DNA from 3 places in the Shewanella sp. BF02_Schw genome. Region 2 is predicted to be linked to each of the others. Evidence: predicted binding sites of a transcription regulator. Region 2 holds the regulator's gene; each other region holds the start of a gene.
What was found. Region 2 encodes MetJ, which represses methionine synthesis genes. Its sites were predicted from a motif close to TAGACGTCTAGACGTCTA; they were not measured.
Positions count from the first base shown of each region.

Region 1: metK (methionine adenosyltransferase) is a predicted target of MetJ. The motif match lies at 1,800-1,817, and genes of this name have one in related genera.
Region 3: metH (methionine synthase) is a predicted target of MetJ. The motif match lies at 1,463-1,480, and genes of this name have one in related genera.

Region 1 covers NZ_JABKAW020000007.1:186,590-189,883, forward strand. The annotation lists gene HNW13_RS20785 (GNAT family N-acetyltransferase) at 1-345, opposite strand, end outside; gene metK (methionine adenosyltransferase) at 618-1,769, opposite strand; gene tkt (transketolase) at 2,302-3,294, shown strand, end outside.
Region 2 covers NZ_JABKAW020000004.1:386,729-390,022, reverse strand. The annotation lists gene HNW13_RS17035 (bifunctional aspartate kinase/homoserine dehydrogenase II) at 1-202, opposite strand, end outside; gene metB (cystathionine gamma-synthase) at 334-1,503, opposite strand; gene metJ (met regulon transcriptional regulator MetJ) at 1,712-2,026, shown strand; gene HNW13_RS17020 (sulfite exporter TauE/SafE family protein) at 2,102-2,842, shown strand; gene HNW13_RS17015 (cytochrome c) at 3,207-3,294, shown strand, end outside.
Region 3 covers NZ_JABKAW020000002.1:240,599-243,892, reverse strand. The annotation lists gene metH (methionine synthase) at 1-1,237, opposite strand, end outside; gene HNW13_RS09525 (histidine phosphatase family protein) at 1,521-2,264, shown strand; cobalamin riboswitch at 2,471-2,604, shown strand; gene HNW13_RS09520 (ABC transporter ATP-binding protein) at 2,683-3,294, shown strand, end outside.

The sequences.
Region 1 (3,294 bases), on a different contig from region 2:
AACGATAAAGTGCTGCTGTTGATATAAGCCAATTAACCACGGATGAGCAAACAAGAAGCAATTTTTAGCGGTTAATTTGGGCGCGATAAATTTCAATAACTGAGTTGAAAGCTGTTGTCCACGGTAGTCAGGGTGAACCAATAATCCATTGATTAATTGATATTGGCCAATAGGTTTAACTCTTACCGCAGCGATTATTTTTTGCTGGCTTACATCAACTTCATCAGTAGCTGGTGGGCTTAGATGATGAATGACAGCCACAGACTCTTTCTGAGCTAATCGAGCATACGGCATATGTTGACGATAGAATAACTTGATTGCAGACCACTGTTTAATGGCTGGCAAGTTAATGGCTGGAATGTTAGTAACAGGGCTGTTTATCGCACAGGGGTTAGTTGCCGTTGATGGCTGGTGGTTTGCTGTTATCTTTGTGTTTAGCCAAGTGGGTTGATACATAATCTGAGCCATTGTTGAGATTAAATGTTGAGATTAAATGTTTAGATCAAATCATTGTATTGCCAATGATAGATAAAATAAAACCGCCAGTTGGCGGTTTTATTTTTTATCGTGTTAGCTTAATACAGACACTAGCTTAAGACGATAATTATGCTGGCTGATTATAAACCTGCATCTGCACGAAGTGCTTCAGCTTTATCAGTCGCTTCCCAAGGGAAGATATCTCGGCCAAAGTGGCCATAAGCAGCAGTTTGCTGATAGATTGGGCGTGCCAAATCTAGCATTGCTGTTAAGCCGTATGGACGTAATTCGAAGTGTTGACGTATTAATTTAATCAATACTTCTTCTGATACTTTACCGGTACCGAATGTTTCAATACTAATAGACGTTGGCTCTGCAACACCAATAGCATATGACACTTGTAGCTCACAACGGTCAGCTAGACCAGCAGCAACGATATTTTTAGCTACATAACGTGCAGCATAAGCCGCACTACGGTCTACTTTTGATGGGTCTTTACCAGAGAAAGCACCACCACCGTGACGAGCCATACCGCCGTAGGTATCTACAATAATTTTACGACCTGTCAAACCACAATCACCAACAGGGCCACCAATCACAAAGCGACCAGTAGGGTTGATAAAGTATTTAGTGTCTTTGTTTAACCATTGAGCAGGTAATACCGGCTTGATGATAGTTTCCATTACCGCTTCAATTAAATCAGCTTGACTCACGTCTTCACGATGTTGAGTAGATAATACAATCGCATCAATACCGATGATTTTGCCATCATCATAAGCAAACGTTACCTGGCTTTTAGCATCTGGGCGTAACCAAGGCAGTGTGCCGTCTTTGCGTACTTCAGACTGACGCTTAACTAATTTGTGCGCGTAAGTAATCGGTGCAGGCATTAATACATCAGTTTCATTGCTGGCATAACCAAACATTAAACCCTGATCACCAGCACCTTGCTCTGCAGGGTCTGAACGATCAACACCTTGATTGATGTCTGGTGACTGTTTGCCTATGGCATTAAGTACCGCACATGAATCAGCATCAAAACCCATATCTGAATTGGTGTAACCGATTTCGCGTACGGTTTTACGGGTAATTTCTTCAATGTCTACCCAAGCAGAAGTGGTGACTTCACCGCCCACTAATACCATACCGGTTTTGACATACGTTTCGCACGCAACACGAGCCTTTGGATCTTGCTCAAGTATTGCGTCTAATACCGCATCAGAAATCTGATCGGCGATTTTATCTGGATGACCTTCTGAGACAGACTCAGAGGTAAACAAGTGCTTTGCCATAATAGGAGAATCTCGTTGGTTGCATTTGAATATACGTCTAGACGTCTATTTTAGTCGAAATCTAATTTGATAACACCCCTTTGTACGAATTTAACTGGAGAATTGTGCAATGGAGCATAATTTTTTTTGTTAATCATAGATATGTTTATACTGGTGAAAAATCAAGTGTTTGATTCATATTGCTTTATTTAAATGCTCATCGACTTGCGCGGTGTATTTATCATAAAAATAGACAATGTTTTTGATAGATTAGAGATTATATTGCCTAATCAGAGCCATAGCTCTGCCAATCACGATACTTTTTATTTATAAGTGGCAATAAATAATTACTCTGTATTTATCTCATGTTATGGTCATGATGACCATTTTGTGCTGTATTTACGATGTTTATTTATTGGCATTGTATGAAATCACCGTTTATTTAACGGTTAAAAAGAAACCCGAAAAATTTTAATTTGCGTCACATCGCCTTGTAGGGGAAAATATGGCTTCACAATTGCCCGTTAGACCTTACAAACAAGCAGGAGAGAGCATGTCATCTCGTAAAGTACTCGCTAACGCTATTCGCGCCCTAAGTATGGATGCGGTTCAAAAAGCTAACTCTGGTCATCCAGGTGCCCCAATGGGGATGGCAGATATCGCCGAAGTGCTATGGAATGATTTTCTAAAGCACAATCCAACTAATCCTAACTGGGTCGATCGCGATCGTTTTGTTCTGTCAAACGGTCATGGCTCTATGCTTATATACTCTTTATTGCATTTAACTGGCTATGAATTGCCTATTGAAGAGCTAAAGCAATTCCGTCAGCTGCATTCAAAAACGCCTGGTCATCCTGAATATGGTTATACCCCTGGTGTTGAAACTACAACCGGTCCTTTAGGCGCTGGTTTGAGTAATGCTGTTGGTATGGCTATTGCGGAAAAAACCTTGGCGGCTCAGTTTAACCGTCCAGGCCACGACATCGTCGATCACTTCACCTACTGTTTCTTAGGTGATGGCTGTTTAATGGAAGGTATTTCTCACGAAGTCAGTTCATTAGCCGGAACATTAGGCCTTGGAAAGTTAGTCGCATTTTGGGATGACAACGGTATTTCTATCGATGGTCATGTTGAAGGCTGGTTCACTGATGACACTCCTAAGCGTTTTGAAGCCTATGGCTGGCACGTTATTGCCGATGTAGATGGTCATAATCCAGATGCTATCCGCGCCGCGATTGAACAAGCTAAATCTGTAACAGATAAGCCATCGATGATTTGCTGTAAAACCATTATTGGTTTTGGTTCGCCTAACAAGTCTGGTAGCCATGATTGTCATGGTGCACCATTAGGTGATGCTGAAATTGCAGCAGCTCGTGAGTTCTTAAACTGGCCACACGCTCCTTTTGAAATCCCATCTGATGTGTATGCTGGTTGGGATGCTAAACATAAAGGTGTTGCTAACGAGTCATTATGGAATGACAAGTTTGCTGCTTACCAAGTTGCGTTCCCTGAACTGGCTGCAGAATATGAACGTCGCGTATTAAAA
Region 2 (3,294 bases):
TTTGCAGCTCTTCTTGCCACAACTGACCGCTGTCACGCAGGCTCAATAATTTGTATAAGAAGTTAGTCGTTTTTCCGGCGGCGGATACCACAACTAAATCATCACTCTGACCATGCGTAAGTAGAATATGTGCAACACGGCGATAGCAATCTGCATCCGCTAAACTTGAACCACCAAACTTATGTAAATGACTTCGCGTCATTACTGACTCCTTAAACAACTACGACTTTTGTTGCGACTGCTAGACTTCTATTTTGAAACCAATAGTGTTGCAAGTGCATGTTTTGCTATTTTACCCAATTTGGTCGAAACCACAGCTAACTTAAACTCGAATTAAGCTGATTTTATCGCGGCAACAGCTGCTAGGCCTGCTTGAATATCGGCCAAGAGGTCATCTGCATCTTCAATACCGACAGATAGTCTCAATAAAGTCTCTTTAATACCAGCCTCTTGCCTTGCTTGTGGGTCCATTGCTCTATGGGTCATAGTGGCCGGAACGGCGACTAAACTTTCCACTCCGCCTAAACTTTCGGCAACACTAAACAACGACAGCGCCTTTAAAAATGCCACCACTTCCGCTTCGCCGCCGATTAACTCAAAACTTAACATAGCGCCAAAGCCTTGTTGTTGTTTTGCCGCAATTTCGTGACCTGGATGGTCTTTTAAACCCGGATAATACACCTTGGCCACCACATCACTGGCGCTGAGTAACTCAACAATCTTTTGTGCATTACGTTGATGCTCACGAATTCGTACCGCTAAAGTACGTAAGCCTCGGAGGGTTAAATAACTGTCAAATGCTGACCCCGTAAGCCCAAGAGTATTTGACCACCAATGTAACAACTCACCCACTTGAGGATCTTTAGCCACTACAGCCCCACCGACCACATCGCTATGACCATTGATGTATTTGGTGGTTGAGTGAATCACAATGTCTGCACCTAATAATAATGGCTGCTGTAATATTGGTGATAAAAAGGTGTTATCGACTGTCACTAGCGCGCCAACGTCATGGCAAGCGATACTAATGGCATTAATGTCTACCACCCGCAATAAAGGATTCGATGGCGTTTCTAACCACACCATTTTCGGTTTTTGAGCTATCGCTTTGCTCAGCGCTTGCGCATCAGTTTGATCAACAACCAATAACTTAAATTGGCCTTTTTTGGCCAAGTTAGTAAATAAGCGGTAACTGCCACCATAACAATCGTGCGGCACAACCAATAAATCCTCTGGGCCAAGTAAGCTAGTCACCAATGTAATCGCCGCCATGCCGGTACATGTCACCACGCCGGTAGCACCTTGCTCGAGTTTGGCGAGTGCGTCACCTAAAATACATCGAGTAGGATTACCCGAACGACTGTAATCAAACTCGCGCGGATTATTGTGGCCATCGAATGAATAATTGGTCGATAAATAAATCGGTGGCACGATAGCACCATGTTGTGTGTCTGTTTCAATACCTTGGCGAACGGCCAATGTGGCGTTTTGATGCTTAGTCATGGTAACTCCTAAAATTTCACAAACACACAAAGAGATGTCTAGACGTCCAAATTTACCTAAGAGATCCCCATCCGTCAACTTAAATAGACGTTTAGACGTCTAAACATCAAGAAATCTATTTGCAATCGGGATTAAATAGTAGCAATAATTTGACTAGAGATTGTAACGGTTTAAAATCTGCAGCGTATTTATCGTTAAGGGTAAGTTAATGACTGAGTGGAATGGCGAATATATCAGCCCATATGCCGAGCACGGCAAAAAAAATGAACAAGTAAAAAAAATTACGGTTTCTATCCCTTTAAAAGTATTAAAAGTACTGACGGATGAGCGGACGCGTCGCCAGATAAATAATCTGCGCCATGCAACTAACAGTGAACTGCTATGCGAAGCATTTTTGCATGCGTACACAGGTCAACCATTACCTTATGACGGTGATCTATCAAAAGATCAGCCTGATAGCATTCCAAGTGAAGCGAAAAAGTTAATGGATGATATGGGTATCGAGTGGGAAGAGCTCGAATAATTCACTGATTAGTCAATACCTCACAGACTTTGAAACGACCCTAATAAGAAGTCGTCATGTTTTTAAAGAGAACTTATGATGTCATTTATCGATCCAACGACCTTGATACTGGCATCGATTATCGTGTTTTTTGGCGCGCTAACCCAAAGCTTAATTGGCTTTGGGTTAGCCGTTGTTGCTAGCCCGCTGCTGTATATTGTTAATCCTCAATTAGTTCCTGTTCCTATTATTGTTATGGGCTTTGCCATTTCTGCAATGACCTTATTTAGAGAACGCGGTCATCTACAATTTAATGGTTTGCAATATGCCTTACTCGGGCGGATCCCTGGGGGGTTTTTAGGCGCTGGATTATTGCTGTTTGCCCCACAAGCCATACTAGGCTTAGTGATTGCAGGCATTGTGTTTATTGCTGTTATTCTTAGCATCTTTCGCTTTACCGCCCCTATTAATCGCCTCAGTTTATTTATCGCTGGGGTATTTTCAGGCATATTTGGCAATATCGCTGCTATCGGTGGTCCACCAATGGCCATTTTGCTTGCAGGCCAAGACCCAGGTCAGTTTAGAGCGGCATTATCTGCCTTTTTCGTGTTTAGCTCATTAATTGCCTTAGCTATTCTAACCATCGTCGGCTTAGTTGAAGTGAAGCATTTATGGCTATCACTGCTATTATTGCCTTCAGTCGTTGCTGGTTATCTTGTCTCAGGTAGATTAATTGGCCGCGTTGATAAAGATAAAACCCGCATAGTCACCTTAGTGTTATGTAGTATTAGTGCCACTGTGTTAGTGATTATGTCGACCAACACGTTAATGAGCTAATCAGCTAATCAGCTATTCTGTACCTGTAAACAAAACCAGCCATCAATGGGCTTGTTCGCTAATAATGATTAAAATCTTCCCCTTCTATTTATCAAGCAGTCTATTTCTCACCTAAAAACGCCATCAATAAGTATCAAAAAAACCACTTTTATCTCCTCTAGCAAAATCCTCATCTTGGCGCAATAGATCCACATCACACTAGTTCATTAGATTTCTTTCAATTAACTTTTTTTCAATTAGATTTTTCTCATGGATATGATCTACTTCAAATTAACACTACTCACTTTTAGGTAACATTGTTTACAGCAAAGAAATAATTAAATGCTGTTAATGCACAACCCTAATAAGCCCGACAGAGGACAAAATGATGAACACTTACATTAAAGTTGGTATCGCAGTTGCTATGGCATTATCACTTGGCACCCAAGTGATGGCCGCAGATGGTGGTAATC
Region 3 (3,294 bases), on a different contig from region 2:
CAAGCATACCTTCGTCCATGTTGACGTCGATAATTTGCGCGCCATTTTCAACCTGCTCGCGCACGACATCTAAGGCTTCTTCAAACTTTTCTTCTTTAATTAAGCGTAAAAACTTAGCCGAACCGGTCACGTTAGCGCGCTCACCGACGTTAACAAATAACGAGTTTTTGTCGATGGTGAGTGGCTCTAGGCCCGATAAACGACACGCAACAGGTATATCTGGTATCTGTCTTGGTTCGTGTCTGAGTACCGCTTCACGAATAGCACTAATGTGTGCGGGTGTACTACCACAACAACCGCCGACAATATTGAGCATGCCTTCTTGCGCCCATTGATTAATGACTTCGGCCATTTCTTCTGGGGTTTCATCGTAGCCACCAAATTCGTTGGGTAAGCCAGCATTTGGGTGGGCAGAGACATAACATTCGGCAATACGTGATAATTCTTCAACGTACGGGCGCAGCTCTTTTGGTCCGAGGGCGCAGTTAAGGCCAATCGATAACGGCTTGATATGGCGCAAAGAGTTATAAAACGCTTCGGTGGTTTGGCCGGTTAATGTACGACCAGAGGCGTCGGTAATAGTGCCAGAGATCATAACAGGTAGGCGATCGCCAAGTTGATCGAATACTTTTTCAATCGCAAATAGGGCGGCTTTGGCGTTTAAAGTATCAAAAATGGTTTCAACCATAATGATATCGGCGCCACCTTCAATTAAGGCGCTGGTGGATTCGACATAAGCGTCGACTAATTGGTCGAAACTGACATTACGAAACGCTGGGTCGTTAACGTCTGGACTGATAGAGCAAGTACGGTTGGTTGGGCCTAATACACCAGCAACATAACGTGGTGAACCTGTTTGCGCGGCCACTTCGTCGGCCGCTTGGCGGGCGACTCGGGCGCCAGCAAGGTTAATTTCAGCGGCTAGCGACTGCATATCGTAGTCGGCCATGGCAATGGTGGTGGCATTAAAGGTGTTGGTTTCAATAATGTCGGCACCGTTTAGCAGGTACTGAGTATGAATATCTTTAATGATTTGCGGTTGGCTGAGTACTAATAAGTCGTTGTTGCCTTTAACATCGCAATGCCAATCTTTAAAACGCTCGCCACGATAATCTTCTTCTTCCAACTTATAGTCTTGGATCATGGTGCCCATGGCGCCATCTAAAATCACAATACGCTGCGCTAACAATGCATTAAGTTGTTTAAGTGTTTGACTGTAAGAAGTCGATTTCGCCATAACAGTTACCTTTTTATCACTATGTTGCTTGATACCTTGATTGAGATAAGCATACCCTTATTTTTACAATAGTAGGGCGATAACATCATTGTTATGTACAAAGGATATGTACAACGGTTACCTACAGCAGTTGCGTTAACCGTTACAGACAACTGCCGTGGACAATTGTTGCGTACAATGATTATCTTCTAAATGATTATCTTTTAAGATAGTATTTTAGACATATAAACGTATAGACGTCCATAGTACGCGAATTTTTATCACTAGAGCAAGGCTGAATTAAATGAAACAAGCCAAGATAATATTAATGCGCCATGGAGAATGCGAAGGTGGGTCTATATTTCGCGGCCAAACCGATGTAAAGCTCACCGACACTGGGATGGCCCAAATGCAGCAAGCGTTTGCTGAACTGCAATTCCCCATTAGCCATGTGTTTAGTTCGCCATTGCAACGGTGTCAGCAATTTAGCCAGCCTTTAACGCAGCGATTAACATTACCGTTAACGACGATACCAGCACTGCAAGAAATTGATTTTGGTGTCTGGGATGGGCAATCGTTTGATGCAATTTATAAGCAAAACCCAGGTAAATTTGATGCTTACTGGCATAACCCATGGTTGGCTGATAGCACGCCTGATAAAGCCGAGTCGGTAAGCGATTTTGCTGCGCGAGTAGAAGCCGGGCTCATGAGCGTGGTTGATGAACTGTGGCGCTCACGTCATCAGCAGCACTCTTGTTTACTGTCTATCGACGAACAACAAGGGCAAAGCTTGCCGCAAACTGCTCAAGCTGTCGATTGTCCCCATGCGTTAGTGGTTACTCACGGTGGGGTGATGCGCTGTTTAATGGGCTACGTGCTTAAGGTTGGCCAATCTAGCGGAATATTCGCTAACCTAGCGATCCCCTATGCTGCTATTATGGTGCTCGATGTCTATTGGCCTGATGATGTTGATAAGGTTGACGCTTTTCAAGCAACAGCAATGAATAACAATACCGCTAAAGTGAGCTTTACCTTACATTGGCCGTAACACTTCATTAGCTGAGCGTTACAACCATAATGTCATTATTTTTGCGCCATAATTTGCGTAATAATTTGCGTAATAATTTGCATAATAATCTGCGCCATAACGTGCGTAGTCATTAGTGTCACAATTTGCATAGTTATTGGCATAGTTATTGGCATAGTTATCAGCGCCGTTATTTGAATAGTTATTTGCGTCATAATTGTCGTAATAATCTGCGTCGAAACCATAGTGCCTTTCAAGGTATTGGGAATTGGGATAAGCCCAAACTGTACCCGCAACTGTAGATGTACCCATCGAGTATTGGTGCATAAGTCAGATACCAGCTTTGAATCGCCTCAATATCCATGCCTAAGCGGGTGACTTAGGGGAGTTATTAATTAAATGTTTGTGTTAAATAATTGGACATGGCGGGCTAACTTTCATGTCTGAATCTGTATTAGATGTAAATCATCTTTTTTGGCAAGTCGATAATAAAACGATTCTGGCGGACATTCATTTCAGTTTGCCTAAAGGCCAGATGCTAGGACTAATTGGCCCCAATGGTGCAGGAAAGTCGAGCCTGCTACGCTGCTTGTATCGTTATATTGTGCCAACCAGTGGCGATATTGAGATATTTTCTAAACCCATCAGTGAGTATTCCTCTAAGTTGTTAGCGCAGAATATTGCTGTGGTGCAACAAGATACCCCGCATTATTTTGACATGACCACCGAGCAATTAGTGTCGATGGGGCTTACTCCGCATAAAGGCTTGTTTGACTCTAACACAGCCCAAGACCGTGAACGTGTGGTGAGTGCCTTAACCAAAGTTGGATTACAGCAAAAAGCTCAGCAACAATATGAACTGTTATCTGGCGGTGAAAAACAACGTGCCCTAATTGCCCGCGCCATTGTGCAACAGCCGCATATTCTTATTTTAGATGAACCGACCAATCACTTAGATATTCGTTATCAAATTCAAATTCTTGAACTCGTTGCATCTTTAGGCATCAGTGTTATTGCTTCTATACACGATCTGAATTTAGCCAGTGCAATG